2 regions of the Paraherbaspirillum soli genome follow, and region 2 is predicted to be linked to the other one. Evidence: predicted binding sites of a transcription regulator. Region 2 holds the regulator's gene; the other holds the start of a gene.
The links. Region 2 encodes FNR, which switches genes on or off when oxygen is low (the NO sensors DNR and NnrR bind a similar motif). Its sites were predicted from a motif close to TTGATNNNNATCAA; they were not measured.
Positions count from the first base shown of each region.

Region 1: paaA (1,2-phenylacetyl-CoA epoxidase subunit PaaA) is a predicted target of FNR. The motif match lies at 2,122-2,135, and genes of this name have one in related genera.

Region 1 covers NZ_JBHSMT010000029.1:68,020-72,444, forward strand. The annotation lists gene paaC (1,2-phenylacetyl-CoA epoxidase subunit PaaC) at 1-728, opposite strand, end outside; gene paaB (1,2-phenylacetyl-CoA epoxidase subunit PaaB) at 752-1,036, opposite strand; gene paaA (1,2-phenylacetyl-CoA epoxidase subunit PaaA) at 1,080-2,075, opposite strand; gene paaX (phenylacetic acid degradation operon negative regulatory protein PaaX) at 2,252-3,178, shown strand; gene ACFPM8_RS17965 (cytochrome c) at 3,175-4,425, opposite strand, start outside.
Region 2 covers NZ_JBHSMT010000014.1:157,439-161,863, reverse strand. The annotation lists gene ACFPM8_RS11060 (hypothetical protein) at 1-19, opposite strand, end outside; gene ACFPM8_RS11055 (fatty acid desaturase) at 389-1,474, opposite strand; gene fnr (fumarate/nitrate reduction transcriptional regulator Fnr) at 1,697-2,461, shown strand; gene ACFPM8_RS11045 (hypothetical protein) at 2,466-2,708, opposite strand; gene ACFPM8_RS11040 (FixH family protein) at 2,722-3,261, opposite strand; gene ccoG (cytochrome c oxidase accessory protein CcoG) at 3,278-4,425, opposite strand, start outside.

The DNA.
Region 1 (4,425 bases), on a different contig from region 2:
TGCATGAACTGCATTTCCGCCAGCAAGTAACCCATGTGCTCGGTATGCACGCCTTGCTTGCCCCCCTTTTGCATCCAGGCGTCGGTCGGCGGCAGGTTCAATGTGGCCTCATCAAATATCACGCTCACATGCGCCAGCCAGGATGCACGCACGCCAGCCGGATCCGGCGCGATGCCGGCGGCGCTCATTGCAGCATCCAGCGCATCGCTCTGCATCATTTCACCGGTAAACATCCATATGTCGTCCACCGCGCGTTGCATTTTGCGCTGGCTTTCCCGCGTGCCGTCCCCCAGCCGCACCATCAAGTCGCTGCTGCGCCGCAGGTGGTAGCTGACTTCTTTCAACGATTTTTCCGCAATCCCGGCGATCCGCGCGTCGCTCGAAGCGGTCAGGCCTTGCAGCAAAAAATAGTGCCAGGTATCGAACAGGAATTGCCGGACCAACGTATCCGCATAGCTGCCGTTGGCTTGTTCGACCAGCAGGACATTGCTGAATTGATGCGCATCGCGCAAGAAGGCGAGTTGGTCTTCGTCGCGCCCGCGCCCCTCCTCTTCAGCGGCATAGGCGAGCCACAGGCGCGCCTGGCCGAGCAAGTCCAGCGCAACGTTGCTCAGTGCCATATCCTCCTCCAGCGCCGGGCCTTTGCCGCACCACTGCGACAGGCGCTGGCTGAGGATCAACGCATTGTCGCCAAGGCGTAGCAGATAGTTGAATTTATCGTTCGGCATAGTCGTTTCCGTATCCTGTGCGATTACAGATTTTTCACTGCTTCCGGCATCGGGAAGAATGTCGGATGGCGGTAAACCTTGCTGTTGGCAGGTTCAAACAATGGCGCTTTGTCGCTAGGGCTGCTGGAGGCGATATCCGCCGCCTTCACCGCCCAGATGCCGATACCTTCATTGCGCCGGGTATAAACATCGCGCGCATTGTTGATTGCCATTTCCGCATCCGGCGCATGCAGGCTGCCGACATGCTTGTGCGCCAGCCCGTGCTGGCTACGGATAAAAACTTCCCACAAAGGCCATTCTTTACTCATCACCAACTCCCGGATCAAATCGGTTTTTCGAGGCGCCCTACGGTCAGGCTACGTGTTGGCCGCTAGCGCGGTCCTGCTTGTCGGCGTATGCCGCCAATGCATCGCGGAACCATGCCCCCTCTTCGTAAGCTTTGGCCCGGACGCTCAGCCGGTCGCGGTTGCAAGGGCCGTTGCCTTGCAAGATATTGTTGAACTCGCTCCAGTCAATTTCGCCGAAGTCGTAGTGCTGCGTTTCTGCATTCCATTTCAATTTGGCGTCAGGCACCGTCAGACCCAGGTATTCGGCTTGCGGCACGCTCTGATCGACCATCTTCTGGCGCAGTTCGTCATTCGAAAAAAGTTTGATGCGCCATTGCGCGGATTGCGCGCTGTTGACCGACTCGCCATCGGGCGGGCCGAACATCATCAGGGCCGGCCACCACCAGCGATTGAGCGCGTCCTGCGCCATTTGCTTTTGCTGCGGGGTGCCGTTGCACAGCGCCAGCATGATGTCGTAGCCTTGCCGCGCATGGAATGACTCTTCCTTGCAAACACGAATCATCGCGCGTGCATAAGGACCGTAAGAACAGCGGCAAAGCGGGATCTGATTGATGATGGCCGAGCCGTCGACCAGCCAGCCGATGGCCCCCATGTCGGCCCAGCTGAGGGATGGATAGTTGAAGATGCTTGAGTATTTGGCTTTGCCGGAATGCAGCTCGCTTAGCAACTGGTCGCGCGACACGCCTAGCGTTTCGGCGGCGCTGTATAGGTACAGGCCATGACCGGCTTCGTCCTGGATTTTCGCCAGCAGAATCGCCTTGCGTTGCAGCGTAGGAGCGCGCGTCACCCAATTTCCTTCCGGCAGCTGACCGACAATTTCCGAGTGCGCGTGCTGTGAAATCTGGCGTACCAGCGTTTTGCGATAGGCCTCCGGCATCCAGTCTTTGGGTTCGATCTTGACGCCGCGTTCAATACGCTCCTGGAACACCCGCTCGTCTGCCCCCATCTCCTCCAGCGCACGAATCCGCTTGGCGCCGGTTTCCACTAATTGTGCGTACATGATTGCCTTCCTGGTTAGCGAAAGTGAAATCATTATGTGATACAGATTAATTTAAGTAAACGTTTATTTAGTATCGCAAATAATTCAGTATCAAATGTTGCAAGAAATCATTAAAATTGGCGCGCCCTGTATCATTCATCTGTCGGTTCGAAGACAACGTCTGCTGCCATCCCCCAATGAAAAATTTGAACATCAAGAAATGGATCGAAGAATTGATGGCGAGCGATCCGCCGCGCGCGAAGTCGCTGGCCATGACCATCTTCGGCGATGCCATCGGGCCGCACGGCGGGGCCATCTGGTTAAGCAATTTGATTGACCTGCTGTCGCCATTCGGCGTCAGCGATCGCTTGGTGCGCACCAGCGTGTTCCGGCTGGCCGAGGAAGGATGGCTGGCGGCGACGCGCGAAGGACGACGCAGTCTGTATGCATTGACAGCGCCGGGACTGCGCCGGGTTGACCGGGTATATCGGCGTATCTACGCTCCGCTCAGCACGCACTGGGATGGCCGCTGGACTTTGATATTTTCCACTGCCGGCATGCTCGACGCGATGCAGCGCGGGGCGTTGCGCAAGGAGTTGCTGTGGGAAGGATTCAGCATGATCGCGCCCGGTGTGTTTGGTCATCCATCCAGCCGGCCGGACATATTGGAAGACGTTCTCGATCGAGTCGGCGCGACGGGCAAGGTATTTGTCTGCGCCGCCAGCGAGTTGGATCAAGTCAGTAGCAGGCCGCTGCGCACACTGGTCGACGAAGGCTGGGAACTGGATTCGGTGATCGCCGGCTATCGGCATTTCATCGAACAATTTTCGACCTTATCCAACGCTTTGACGCAGAAGCAGGAGATCGAACCGGAGCTGTCGTTCGTGATCAGGACATTGCTGATCCATGCTTTTCGACGGGTCCAGCTGCATGATCCGCAACTGCCGCTGGAACTGCTGCCCGCCAATTGGCCGGGCACCGCGGCATATGCACTGTGCCAGCACATCTATCGGCACACTTATAAGGCAGCCGAACAACATCTTCTGAGCGTATTTGAGGCTGAAGGGGACACTGTGCGCAGTGCCGCACCCGATTTCTATGAACGGTTTGGCGGCTTGTCTTAGTCGAGGGGCACCGCTCGATAGCGATTCACTTCCATCGGCGTCACCAGTGTCGCCTGGTTGCCCCAGGCGTTGCGCATGTAAGACACCACGGCTGCGGCTTCGCTGTCGCTGAGTACCGGACCGAATGGCGGCATGCCGTAAGGACGCGGATTGCCGGCGGTTCCCGGCGGGAATCCACCGTTCAAGACTATCCGTATCGCATTGACCGCTGACGGCATCGTGATCGCGTGATTGTTGACTAGCGCCGGATAAGCCGGAGGAACGCCTTTGCCGGATGCCTGATGACAATCGGCGCAATGGGTTTCGTACAATTTGGCGCCCTGCGTCAAGACCCGGTCAATCTCCGGCAGGCTGGCGTGCTCTTTGGGCTTGTCCGCCGACGCGCTTGGACGCGGCAATGTTTTCAGGTAGACCGCCATCGCCGTAATGTCGCCATCGTTGAGATGCTGCAAGCTGGCGCCAACCACTTCCGCCATCGGTCCCAAGACAGTTCCGCGCGCCGAGATACCGGTCTTGAGCAAGGCGGAAATGTGTCCGATCTCCCAATCGCCGAGGCCGATCTCCTGGTCGGAAGTGAGCGATGGCGCGTACCAGTTCAACACAGGAATAAAGCCGCCGCCGAGTTCGGCTTTCAACTCGGTGCCGCCCAGCGCGTTGCGGGTGCTATGGCACGCGCTGCAATGACCGAGTCCCTGCACCAGATAGGCGCCGCGATTCCACTCGACCGACTGCTCGCTTGCGGCTTGATACACACCGGGCCGGAAATACAGCGCACGCCAGCCGTACAGCAGCAGCCGGTTGTTATAAGGAAAGCGCAGTTCCGGTGCACGATTCTTTTGCGACACCGGCGGCAAGCTGTGCAGATACGCAAACATCGCATCGGCGTCCGCGCGCGTCACCTTGGTGTAATTAGGGTACGGAAATGCCGGATACAACAGGCTGCCGTCTTTCGATTTGCCGTTGTGCATTGCCCGCCAAAAGTCATCGGCAGACCAGCTACCGATCCCGGTCGCGTGGTCGGACGTCAAATTGGGGGAATAAATCGCGCCGAACGGGGTCTGTATGGCCCGCCCGCCGGCATAGCTTTGTCCGCCGCGCGCGGTGTGACAGGCCATGCAGTCGCCGGCACGCACCAGGTAAGCGCCACGGGTAATCTGCTCGGCTGGATTCAGCGTCGCCGATGCCGGTACATGCTGCCCGCTGAGATCGTCGGCATTCAGAAATGCCAGGATGCCGATGGCTGCCAG
Region 2 (4,425 bases):
GCGGCAAGGCCGCGAGCATGCCTGCGGCTCCTAGTCGCCGCAAGCGTTTCATGGATAGGTTCAAGCTGGACTCTCTCGGTTTGGATGACGGATTGAAAGGCGATTCAGGTTTGCTGCGATATCGCCTGCATGCCTCCGGCGCTTGTTTGCAAAGCTCAAGGTACGGGAGGGTGATATTATTTTAGCATGTTGATGCACGGCAATTAAAGTTTAACCAAAAAATCGAACGAGTGTTTCCAGTTTTGTGATTCTTTGCTCTCGACGCATCGCATAGCCAACAATTAATGCGATCAGATTTGCACCTCCTACGACGCGCGCCCTTCACTTCAAGACGCTATGTTTGTCATAGCGTTCACTGCGTGTCAGGCTTAGCGCATGGCGCGGCATATCAAGTCGCCATCGCCGGCTCGCTGCTCGGCCTGCCGTTGAAATCGGTCCAGCAATGCCGCTGGAAATCATACAACTTGCAACGCCGGGCGGTATCGAAGTACCAGCGCCATGAAAAGCGCTGGATTACGATACGTTGCGGCAGCATGGCTTCGAGTATCTGCTGGGCCTGCCGCAATCGATATAGCGGAATACTCATGTCGACGTGGTGCGCGGTGTGCTCCATGATGTGATGCAACAATGAGCCGATACCATAACGAAAGCTCAGATGGACGGTGGTCGAGACGAATGGCTGCGCTGCGGCCCAGGCGGTTTTTTCATCGTGCCAGGCGACATCGATATGCGTGTGATGGACATAGACGACGAAGCCGATCATTGCATTCCAGAACAGCAACGGCATGACGAAACCGGCCAGCAAGGTGAGCCAGGCCGATTGCTCCGTGACGATCGCAGCCGCACTCAACGCGCCGCTCCAGCTGATGGCGGCCACCGTTACCAGCACGCCGTCCCAGAAAAATACCGGTCGCCTGCTTGGCATCCGGCGACGGCTAGGAAAGTACATGCGCAGCCACCACATTTCGATCAGGTAATACAGCCAGGAACCGCAGCCGCTGCGATAAACGCGTTCCAGACGCTGGCGCCAGCGCGGTAGCGCCCGGAACTCGTCCAGGGAGTAAGGCTGCCAGACGAAATCGACGCCCTTCAGGTTGGTATAGCCGTGATGCACGACGTTATGGCCGACATCCCAGAGGCTGTATGGCGTCAGCGACGGCAGAAAAACCAGACGGCCGAGCCAGCGGTTGAGACGCCGATGCGGCGTGAAATTCTGATGGCAGGCATCGTGACCGAGAATAAACAACCGGCCGATGATGAACCCTGCGATCAGGCCGGACAATAATTTCGCAGCAATGTTCTGCAAGCAGACGGTGGCCGATATCGCCAGTCCGAACAGGATCAGGTCAAGCGCCACCAGCGCCAGGGCACGACTGGTGCTGCGTTGCGTAACCGGTAACAACCAGGAGCGAATCACTTTGCGATGCGGCATTGGCGCCGATGGCGGCACCGGGTCGGGCAGATGTAAGGACATGATCAGGCAAACCTTTGACGGAAACAAAACATCGTCCGATGTTAGGGCAAGGCAAGATGGGATATCTTGACCTCGATCAAAGAGTTGCCGGATTTTTTAATATAAACACAGGCTCTGCCTGGATGAAAAAAGTGCCGTTTCTGTTTTGTACGCCCCTGATTTTTAATGTAAATTAAGCCGATTTCCTCAATGCCATCCTAAAAACAAGAAATTAATAATGATATGAATCAACCGCTTCCCTATATCCCGTCGTCAGTTGTCAACGTCAGCGCCCTGAAAGCAAGCTGTACCGGGTGCAGCATGCATCAGCTGTGTCTTCCGATGGGCCTGGACGATGCGGACATCAATCGGCTTGACCAGATTATCGGACGCCGGCGGCGCGTATTGCGCGACGAAAACCTGTACCGGATGGAAGATCCTTTCAGGAATCTGTATGCCATTCGCTTTGGACACTTCAAGACCTATCAGCTCGATCAAAACGGGGAGCAGCAGATCACCGGTTTCCAGATGGCTGGCGAGTTGCTGGGAATGGATGCCATCAGCGCTGATCGCCATCATTGCGAAGCCATGGCGCTGGAAGATAGCGAGGTATGCGAAATCCCTTTTCAGCGATTGGAAGAATTGTTCAGCCACATCCCGGCGCTGCTGCATCATTTCCACCGCATCATGAGCCAGGAAATCACGCGCGAGCAGAATGTGATGCTCTTGCTCGGAAACATGCGTGCAGAGCAGCGTTTTGCGGTCTTTCTGGTCAATTTGTCTGCGCGTTATGCAGCGCGCGGCTATTCTCCCACCAGCTTCCAGTTGCGGATGTCGCGCGAAGATATCGGCAATTACCTGGGGCTGACCATCGAGAGCATCAGCCGGTTGCTGTCGCGCTTCAAGAAACAAGGCTGGCTTAAGGTCGATAAGCGGGAGGTGCAACTGCTTGATCCGGCAATGTTGAAAGCACTGGCGGCCGGCACGGAAAACTGCGGCTCAACGTAACGTTTCAATCTCGGCACGGCGGGCGCTCATTCGGCGCTTTGGCCAGATGGTACGTCAGCATGCTGGCCATCGCGCAACATGTCCAGAAGAAGAAAAAGCCGATGGTGTAACAGGCCATCGGCGGCAATTCATGCAGGCCATCGATACGCAGCCAGTCGCGCGGATCGAACAGCGAAAAAAAGCAGCCTTCCGCGAGGGCCGCCGCCAGGAAAGACGGCCATAGGATGCTGATCGTCAGTCGCAACATGGTCCCTCCTCTTTCAGTCGGCCGGCGGCAAATCGGCCTGGATGTCGACCGTCTGCTGCTGCGGCCATGTCCATGCGCCGGTAAGACGCCAGTCACGCTGCTCACTCTCCACCACGACCTGCCAGCGCGCCCTTTCCAGTATCGGCAAGGCGACGCTGAATTCACCATGCCGGTCGAGCTGTGCGGCAAGCTTGAGGTCTTTCTCCGGCTGGGTGGCATGAGCCAGGTGGATGCTGATTTTTCCGCCGATCGGCTTGCCGAAGCCCAGCAGCGTGCCATTCAGCTTTTCGGCGGCGGCGTCGTAGCGGGCATCGAACGACAAGCCCAGCGAAGCCGCAATGCGGTCGCGGTGCAAATCCTGATTGATGGCCTGCCCCTGCTTGTAGTAGTCGTCCACCACCATCGCATCGGGCTTCGCAAATGCCAGCCAGCCGGTATACACGGCTGCCAGCATGACCATACAGGGCCCCAGCATCAGAAGCCACGGCCAGACCTGCGCATACCAGGGTCGCGCACTGTTTATCCGATCGATTAAGGGAGGTACGGTATGCACGGCATTCTCCTTGACTCTATTTGGGTATAAAAAATACGGCCTTCTCACTTACCTGCAACTGCGCATCGTCCAGCGCCTTCAGCTCGAACACGATCGGGTTCGATCCCGGTTTGCCTTTTCCATGATCGATGCGCACGCGAACCGGCATCGCGCGCGATGCGGCGCCGTCCAGGATGACCTCGTCCGGCGTAGCCAGCGCGATCGATTCGATCCCTGATACGGCAATCTTGTAACGGTGCGATATTTCGGCGGTATTCATGATCTGCAGCCGATATACATTTTCGATCATCCCGTCTTCGACCTCCCGCCCCATCGATCCACGGTCGCGCATGACGTCTAGCTTGAGCGGCGTGCGCATGATCAGCGCGCCAAGGAAAACCGTCACGATCACCAGCAGCAAACCAATATAGAGCAGTACCGGCGGACGCAACACGCGCTGCCACAACTGTCCCGCAGACAAATGGCCGGCCATCGCATGCTCGGTTGAATAACGGATCAGGCCGGGCGGCGCATTGATCTTCGCCATGACCGAATTGCATGCATCGACGCAGGCAGCACAACCGATACATTCGTACTGCAAGCCATTGCGGATATCGATGCCGGTGGGGCAAACCTGCACGCACATTGAGCAGTCGATGCAGGCACCCGACGGCGCGGTTGCGGCGCCCTCTTTTCTGGTGCGCGCGCCGCGCGGCTCACCGCGCACATTGTCGTAGGTGATGATCAGCGTGCCCTTGTCGAACATCGAACTCTGGAAGCGCGCATAGGGGCACATGTATTTGCACACCTGCTCCCGCATCCAGCCGGCATTGCCATAAGTCGCAAACGCGTAGAACAGGACCCAGAACCATTCCCACGGGCCAGGCGTCATGTCTGTCAATTCATGCAATAACGTTTGCGCCGGCGTGAAGTAAGCGACAAAAGTAAATCCGGTCCACAAGGCTACGCTAGCCCAAACCGTATGCTTGGCAGTTTTCTTTGCAAGTTTTTCAAGCGACCAGGGCTGCTTGTCGAGACGGATGCGCGCACCGCGAGGCCCTTCGATCCTGCGTTCGATCCACATGAATATTTCTGTATACACCGTTTGCGGGCAGGCGAATCCGCACCAGACCCGCCCAGCTACTGCGGTAACCAGAAACAATGAATAGGCACAGATGATCAACA